2 regions of the Lysobacter yananisis genome follow, and region 1 is predicted to be linked to the other one. Evidence: riboswitches for the same ligand, from Rfam matches in the RefSeq annotation. Region 1 holds a riboswitch; the other holds the start of a gene.
The links. Region 1 has a riboswitch for cobalamin ahead of RDV84_RS03575 (CoA-acylating methylmalonate-semialdehyde dehydrogenase). Riboswitches for the same ligand answer to the same signal wherever they lie in the genome.
Positions count from the first base shown of each region.

Region 2: another riboswitch for cobalamin. It lies ahead of btuB (TonB-dependent vitamin B12 receptor); the one in region 1 lies ahead of RDV84_RS03575 (CoA-acylating methylmalonate-semialdehyde dehydrogenase).

Region 1 is NZ_CP133568.1:826,930-831,136, forward strand. It holds gene RDV84_RS03570 (acyl-CoA dehydrogenase family protein) at 1-368, opposite strand, end outside; gene RDV84_RS03575 (CoA-acylating methylmalonate-semialdehyde dehydrogenase) at 380-1,894, opposite strand; cobalamin riboswitch at 2,067-2,286, opposite strand; gene RDV84_RS03580 (M23 family metallopeptidase) at 2,666-3,880, shown strand; gene RDV84_RS03585 (DUF2188 domain-containing protein) at 4,197-4,207, opposite strand, start outside.
Region 2 is NZ_CP133568.1:2,953,118-2,957,324, forward strand. It holds gene RDV84_RS12505 (TonB-dependent receptor plug domain-containing protein) at 1-1,932, opposite strand, end outside; cobalamin riboswitch at 2,283-2,537, shown strand; gene btuB (TonB-dependent vitamin B12 receptor) at 2,656-4,207, shown strand, end outside.

The DNA of each region.
Region 1 (4,207 bases):
CTGGCCAGTTCCGCGCCCCAGCGCGCGCGCAGCGCCGGGGCGGCGTGCGCGGCGAACATCCAGGTGGCCATGTTGTGGATGCTGATGAAGGCGGCGGTGGAGGGATCGGCCGCGGCCAGTTCCTCGAACACGATCGCCGCGTCGAGCCGGGTCAGGCCGGAGCCGCCGGCCGCCTCGTCCACGTACAAGCCGCAGAAGCCCAGTTCGCCGGCCTGGGCGATGGCTTCGCGCGGAAACACGCTGTGCGCGTCCCAGTGCGCCGCATGCGGCGCGAGTTCGGCGCGGGCGAAATCGCGCGCGGCCTCGCGGTAGGCCGCCTGTTCTTCGCTGAGCCCGGTCGGCGCGGCCGGATGAACCTGCCAGTCCATGACCGCGGCCATCACTTGAGGCTGATCGTGGTGTTGACGCCGTGGCCCAGCGTGTCGTCGTCGAACCAGCGCGCGGTGACCGTCTTGGTCTGGGTGTAGAAGGTCACGGCCTGTTTGCCGTAGGGGCCGAGGTCGCCGAGCTTGGACGCGCGCGAGCCGCTGAAGGAGAACAGCGGCACCGGCACCGGGATCGGCACGTTGATGCCGACCTGGCCGACATCGATGTCCTCCTGGAAACGCCGCGCGGCCGCGCCGGACTGGGTGAAGATCGCGGTGCCGTTGCCGTTGGGATTGGCGTTGACCAGTTCGATCGCCTCGTCCAGCGTCTCCGCGCGCAGGATCACCAGCACCGGGCCGAAGATTTCCTCGTCGTAGATGCGCATGCCGGGCGCCGCGCCGGAGAAGATCGTCGGACCGACGAAGTTGCCGCGTTCGTAACCCGGCACCGCCGGCGCGCGACCGTCGAGTTCGAGCGTGGCGCCCTGCTCGACGCCGGAGGCGATCAGGCCCTCCACCCGCTCGCGCGCGGCGCAGGAGATCACCGGGCCGACGTCGGTGCCGGCCTCGGTGCCGGCGTTGACCTTGAGCGTCTTCGCCTTGGCCACCAGGTCGGCGATCCAGTCGTTGGCCGCGCCGACCAGCACCGCGGTCGAGGCCGCCATGCAGCGCTGCCCGGCCGCGCCGAACGCGGCGCCGGCGAGCGCGTTGAGCGTCTGCTCCTTGTTCGCGTCGGGCAGCACCACCGCGTGGTTCTTCGCGCCCATCATGCATTGCACGCGCTTGCCGGCGAGCGAGGCGCGCTGGTAGACGTGGGTGCCGACCTTGGTCGAACCCACGAACGACACCGCCTTGATGTCGGGGTGGTCGCAGATCGCATTGACCGCGGTTTCGCCGCCGTGGACGACGTTGAGCACGCCCTTGGGAATGCCCGCCTGCAACGCCAGCTCGCACAGGCGCATGGTCACCAGCGGGTCCTGCTCGGACGGCTTGAGCACGAAGGTGTTGCCGGTGGCGATGGCCATCGGGAACATCCACAGCGGGATCATCGCCGGGAAGTTGAACGGGGTGATGCCGGCGCACACGCCCAACGGCTGCAGCAGGGTGTAGGTGTCGACGCCGCCGGCGACGTTGTTGGCCAGTTCGCCCAGCTGCAGGTTGCCGATCGCCGCGGCGTGCTCGACCACTTCCAGGCCGCGGAACACATCGCCTTCCGCGTCGGGCAGGGTCTTGCCCTGTTCGGCGGTGAGGATCGCCGCCAGTTCGCCCATGTGCTCGCGGATCAGCTGCTGGTACTTGAGGAAGATCCGCGCGCGCGCGCCGATCGGCGTCTTGCGCCAGGTCTTGAACGCGCGCTGCGCGGCGGCGACGGCGGCGTCGATTTCCGCCGGCGTCGCCATCGGCACGCGCGCAAGCACGGCCTGGGTGGCGGGATTGACCACGTCGCGCCAGTGCGCGGTGGAGGATTCGACGAACTCGCCGTCGATCAGCAGCTTGACGGTCGCGACGTCGGTCGCGACTGCGTGCATGTCGTTCATGTTGGTCTCCGGATCGCACACCCGCGAAGGCAGGCGCTGCGCGAACGAAGACCGGGCGAAAGGCGGGCGCACGCGCGCCGCACCGCATCCGCTCGTCAGGTCGCCCGCCGCAACGCCCGAGGAGAACGCCGCGGCGCGGGCCGCGGCAAAGCCGCGTGCGCCGTCCCGACGTCCGCCACAGGCCGGTCTCCGGACTCGCGAGCGACGCGGATGCGTCCCGCCGGCGCCTTCCCGCGCGTTCGCGCAGTGGCCGATGCCGGCTGTAACTCGCCTACCGTTGCGGGGGCAGTGCCGGAATGGGACTCGCGTCCGCACCGGCTTCCCGTTTCACCCTGCGCGCTCGCTGGAGCGGGCGGCAGGACACCTGTGGCGCGCGCAGTGTAGTGGTTCGGCGGCGACAGCCACAAGCTGCGCCGCGGTATGGTCGCCGGCCGGCGCCTTCGTTCGCGCCGTCGGCGACGCGCGGCGGGCATCGCGCCGCGACCGACGCGCGCGGCGCTGCGACACGGCGAATGCGCGTTCGCGACGCGATGAACCGCGCGCCCGGCGAGCGCCATTTCATCCACCTGAATTGCACATCGCACCGCCGCCGCGACTTGGCCGATCGGCGGGATCGACGCCGCGCCCGGCTGCGCGCGAAGGCGCGTATAAGGGCCTCAGGCGGCCTGATTGCAGGCAACACCGGGACGTCCGCGCTCGTCCGCGCGCCGCCGGCCCACAGCGCGAATCACGCCGCGTCGCGGCCTGCTCAAGGAGAACCACATGCTCAGGAAGAACCGCATGCCCGAACACCACCGCGCCTCGAACAACGCGAATGCCCGCCGCGCGCGCGGCGCGCCGGCGCTGTGCCTGGCCCTCGCGCTCGCCGCTTCGTCGCTCCCGGCGTCGGCAGCCGACGACGCCGCGCCGCGCGATGTAAGCGGCACGGCGCCCAATGCCAGCGCCGGCGGCGCTTATGCGGTGGCCGAACACGGCGAGCATCTGTCGCCGCAGTTCCGCCAGCGCGCCTGGAACGACATCCGCGACAACGCGCGCAAGCTCAAGCTCGCCGCCGCGCCGCGATCCTCGGCGCGTTCGCTCGGCGGTTTCGCCTGGCCGCTGGCGCTCAACAACGGCCTGGCCGATCCGGGCTATCACGCGATCTCGAACTACGTCGACCAGGCCGGCGCCGGCCAGGTCCTCGACTACAGCTGCGGCGCGCGCAGCTACGACGGCCATCGCGGCACCGACTATTACCTGTGGCCGTTCTCCTGGTACAAGATGGACAACAATCAGGTGAAGGTGATCGCCGCGGCGGCGGGCACCATCGTCGGCCGCTACGACGGCAATTTCGACCGCAGTTGTTCGGTCAACAACAACAACTGGAACGCCGTCTACGTCCAGCACGCCGACGGCTCGGTCGCCTGGTACGGCCACATGAAGAACGGCTCGGTCACCGCCAAGGGCGTCGGCGCGAGCGTGGCGCAGGGCGAGTACCTCGGCATCGTCGGCAGTTCCGGCAGTTCGACCGAGCCGCACCTGCACTTCGAGGTCTACGACGCCAACGCCAACCTCATCGATCCTTACGCCGGCTCGTGCAACGGCCTGAATCTGTCTTCGGCCTGGGCCGCGCAGCGGCCGTACTACGACTCGGCGATCAACAAGCTGATCGTCGGCAACGCCCAACCGGCGTTCGCGTCGTGCCCGAACGCGGAGAGTCCGAACGAGAACACCGCGCTGCGCTACGGCCAGCAGGCCTCGTTCAGCGCGTTCTACCGCGACCAGCTCAACGGCCAGCAGAGCCAGTACCGGATCCTGCGGCCGAACGGCACGGTGTTCGCCTCGTGGACGCACAACGGCCCGGCGCCGCATTACGCCTCGTCGTGGTGGAACTGGACCTGGAGCAGTTTCGCGCCGAGCGGGCCGGCGGGCGTCTGGCGCTTCGAGGTCGCCTACAACGGCACGACCTACAGCAAGAACTTCACCTTGTCGCCCTGACCCCGGGGAGTCCCAGGCTCGGCGCCGCCGGTGGCGGTGCCGGGCCGTCGGCGGTGCGGCGGCGATAGCCGCACGCATCGCCGCGGCGGGGTACGAGCAGCGCTTGCGTTCGCGTGCGCCGCCGTCGCGGCGCGCCAGCGCCCGATGCGCGCTTGCGCTTCGACGGTGCGATGGCTGGGCCGGCGGCGATCCTTCCGCGCGATCCGAACCAGCGACGCGGCCGTTGCAAGCGCTCGGCCGCGCAAGGTTGATCGCGTGAACGCACGCGGCCCTACCCTCGTCCGCGACGCTTGGCGCGGTCGCTACCGCCGCGGCCTCACTGCCGCC
Region 2 (4,207 bases), 2.1 Mb from region 1:
GAGCTTGCCGTTGCCGACGTCCCAGCCGTAGGTCGCGATCAGGTCCACGCCCTGGGTCTTGGTGTCGACCGCGTTGGTGAAATAGCGGCCGCCGCCGATGCCGGGATAGCCGTTGGCCTGCAGGTAGTTGCGCACCGCGGTGCTGGTCAGGTTCTCCGACAGCAGGATGCGGTCGTCGACCTTGATCTGGTACGCGTCGAGGGTGATGTACAGGCCGTCGGCCGGCTGCAGCACCAGGCCCAGGCTGTAGTTGGTCGATTCCTCTGCCTTCAGCGGTTCCGAACCCAACGCCACCGCGGCCGGGTTGTCGACGCGGAAGGTGCCGATCTCGTACGGCACGCCGCTGATGAAGTTGGTGGCGATGGACTGGAAGTACTGCTGCTGCAGCGACGGCGCGCGGAAGCCGGTGGACACGGTGGCGCGCAGCGCGACCGCGTCGGTGAAGGCGTAGCGCGCCGACAGCTTGCCCGAGGTGGTGTCGCCGAAGTCGCTGTAGCTCTCGTAGCGCGCGGCCAGGCCGGCGGAGAACTTGTCGGTCAGGTCGCCTTCCACGTCGAGATAGAACGAATAGCTGTGGCGGTCGAACTCGCCGGCGTCGCTGGCGCGGAAGCCCGAGAACACCTGCGCGCCCGGCAGCACCTGGCCGTTGGACGCGGGCACGCCGCCGTTGGCGTAGGACAGGAACTCGCCGGCGCGCTGGCTGAATTCCTCGCCGCGCCATTCCGCGCCCCAGGCGAAGGTGATCGGGTACTTCCAGCCGAAGTCCACCGGGCGGGTGAAGTCCAGGTTCAACACGTGCTGGGTCACTTCCAGCGCGCCGGCGTAGAACTTGGTCGGCGAACTCGGGCCCAGGCTGCGGTTGAGCGTGTTCTCGATGTCGAAGGTCAGGCCGTTGTGGCCGTAGTTGTAACTCAGGTCGATCTGGGTGCCGCCGGCGGTTTCGCTGCGCACGCCGAACACCGCGGCGCGGTCCTTGCTGACGTTGTGGATCTGCGGCAGGAAACCGTTGGGATAGATCGAGGGGATGTTGCGCGGATCGGCGGCGAAGCGGAAATAGCCGTTCGACAGCACGTCGCGTTCGCTGTAGCTGCCGAAGGAATAGAACGACAGGTAGTCCACCGGCTTGAATTCGCCGTTGTAGGAGAACGCGCCGTGGTCGATCTCCGGATCGCCGTAGCGCTGTTCGACCACGCCCTGGAACGGCCGCGCGCGGTTGGTGTTGTCCTGGTGGCCGCCTTGCGCGGCCAGGCGCAGCCAGCCGCGCTCGCCTTCCAGGCCGAGGTCGCCGGAGAGCTGGTACTGCTCGCCGTCGCCGGCGCTGTACTGGCCGTAGCGCGCGGCGATCGAGCCGCCGCTGCCGGAACCCTTCAGCACCACGTTGACCACGCCGGCGATGGCGTCGGAGCCGTACTGCGCGGACGCGCCGTCGCGCAGCACTTCCACTCGCTCGATCGAGGCGATCGGGATCGCGTTGAGGTCCACCGGCGAAGAGCCGCGGCCCTGGCTGCCGTTGAGGTTGATCAGCGCGGTGGTGTGGCGGCGCTTGCCGTTGACCAGCACCAGCACCTGATCGGGCGCGAGGCCGCGCAACTGCGCCGGGCGCACCGCGTCGGTGCCGTCGGTGATCGCCGGGCGCGGGAAGTTCAGCGAGGGCAGGGCGCGCGACAGCGCGGTCGCCAGCTCGACCGTGCCGGTGGCTTCCAGGGTCTCGGGGGTGATGATGTCGATCGGCGCGGTCGACTCGGCGACGGTGCGGTCGGACACGCGCGTGCCGGTGACGATGACCTGGTCGAGGGTCTTGGCGTCGGCCTGGGCGGGTTGCTGGGCCAGGACGGCGGGGGCGGCGGTCAGGCTCAAGGCGATGGCCAAGCCGAGGGCGAGCGGGTGGCGGACGCGGAGACCGGGGCGGGCGAGCGTGCGGCTGGCGTGCATGAAGACTCCTGCATGGGGGACTGACAGCGATGTCATCCGGGTTTAACACGGTCATAACAACCCGGTCAATGAAGCGGCCAGGAACCGGCTAACGCAAGTAATCAAAAAGTGGTAGGCGCCTCGTTTTCGGCGCTGCGCCGCGGATCGCGGGCAAAAAGAACCGCCGGTCGCATATGCGCGGCGAGCCGGCGGCCGGAAAACGAACAAGGATCGGGGGTGTGGCGCGGGGCCCGATCGCACGCAGGCCCGCCGCCAGCATGGCCGCGGATGCGGCGACGATTGAATAGGACCGGTCCGAAACAGGGCCGCGTGCTGGCGGTGCCGTTCGCTCGCCCGGGCGTCGCGACTGTTAAGATGCGCGCGCTCAAGGTGATCGCCGGCACAGTCCGGCGATTGAAACGGGAATCCGGTCGCGCCGCGGGTCTGTTCGCCAGAACGGTCCGCGCGCTCAAGCCGGAGCTGCCCCCGCAACGGTAGGCGAGTCCACGCACCGCAACGGCCACTGTGCTTCATGCATGGGAAGGCGCGGCGCCGGAACCTCGGACAAGGACGCTCGACAGGTTCCACTCGCAAGCCCGGAGACCGGCCTGGAGCGCGAACCGACCGGCGGCGGGCCTGGTGGCGGAGCGAGCGCGCCTGTGCGTGTCCTTCCGCGCTGTTTTCGCGCCGGTCCCGACCCTTGTCGGCCGCGCGGGAGAGCGCGGCCCTGGAGACCCGCAGGCCATGCAGCACCGCTTCGTCCGTTCCCCGCGCCGCGCGCTCGCGCCGGCCCTGGCCATCGCCCTGTCCGCCGCGGCCGCCACCGCCCCTGCCGCGCCGGCGGTCGATCTCGACCAGGTCGTGGTCACCGCCACCCGCACCGCGCAGACCCAGGACGCGACCCTGGCCGCGGTCACCGTGATCGACCGCGCCGACATCGAGCGCCTGCAGCCTTCGTCGCTGCCGGACCTGTTGCGCGGCACGCCGGGCGCGTCGCTGGCCAACAACGGCGGGCCGGGCAAAAGCACCTCGCTGTTCCTGCGCGGCAGCGAATCCGATCACGTGCTGGTGCTGGTCGACGGGATCAAGCTCGGTTCGGCCACCAGCGGCGGCGCCTCGCTGCAGGACATCCCGGTCGAGCAGATCGAGCGCGTGGAGATCGTGCGCGGCCCGTTCTCCAGCCTGTACGGCTCGGAAGCCATCGGCGGCGTGATCCAGATCTTCACCCGCCGCCCGCAGGGGCCGTTCGCGCCGAGCTTCAGCGTCGGCATCGGCAGCAACAAGACCCATCGCGCGTCCGCCGGCGTGGCCGGAAAGGGCGAGCGCGGCTGGTATTCGATCAACGCCGCGCACGAGGACACCGACGGCATCGACGCCTGCCGCGGCAAGCCGTCGCCGGGCGGCGCCGGCTGCTTCACCTATTCGCCCGATCGCGACGGCTACCGCAATTCGTCGCTGACCCTGCAGGGCGGCTACCGCTTCAACGAGCAGTGGGACGGCGAGGCGCGGGTGTTTCGAGCCGAGGGTTACAACGAATACGACGGCAGCCAGAACAACCAGGCCGACACCGTCCAGCAGGTCGCCGGCGCGAAGCTGCGCTACCGCCCGAGCGACCGCCTCGCGTTGAGCCTCAACGCCGGCCGCAGCTGGGACCTCAGCGAGCAATACAAGGACGGCAAGTACTCCAGCACCTTCGACACCCGCCGCCAGCTCGGCTCGCTGCAGGGCGACCTCGGCCTCGGCGGCGGCCTGCTGAGCCTGGGCTTCGACTGGCAGCGCGACGAAGTCGAAAGCAACACCGCCTACAAGCGCGACGCGCGCGTGCTGCGCGGCGCGTTCGGCCAGTACCAGCGCGAGTTCGGCGCGCACGCGCTGCAGGCCAGCCTGCGCCGCGACGACGACAGCCAGTTCGGCGGCGAAACCACCGGCAGCGTGCTGTGGGGCTGGAACTTCGCCGACGCGCTGCGGCTGACCGCGAGCTACGGCACCGCGTTCAAGGCGCCGACCTTCAACGAGCTGTATTACCCGGGGTACGGCAATCCGGACCTGGGCCCGGAAACCTCGCGCAGCTTCGAACTGGGCCTGCGCGGCACCTTCGGCGAGGGCGGCCGCCAGGTGTGGTCGCTCAACGCCTACCAGACCCGGATCGACGATCTGATCGCCTACGACGCCTCCATCGGCCTGCCCGGCAACGTCGACCGCGCCCGCATCCGCGGCCTGGAAGCGGCGCTGGACACGCGCGTGGCCGGCTGGGACCTGCGCGCCAGCGCGACCTGGCTGGACCCGCGCAACGACA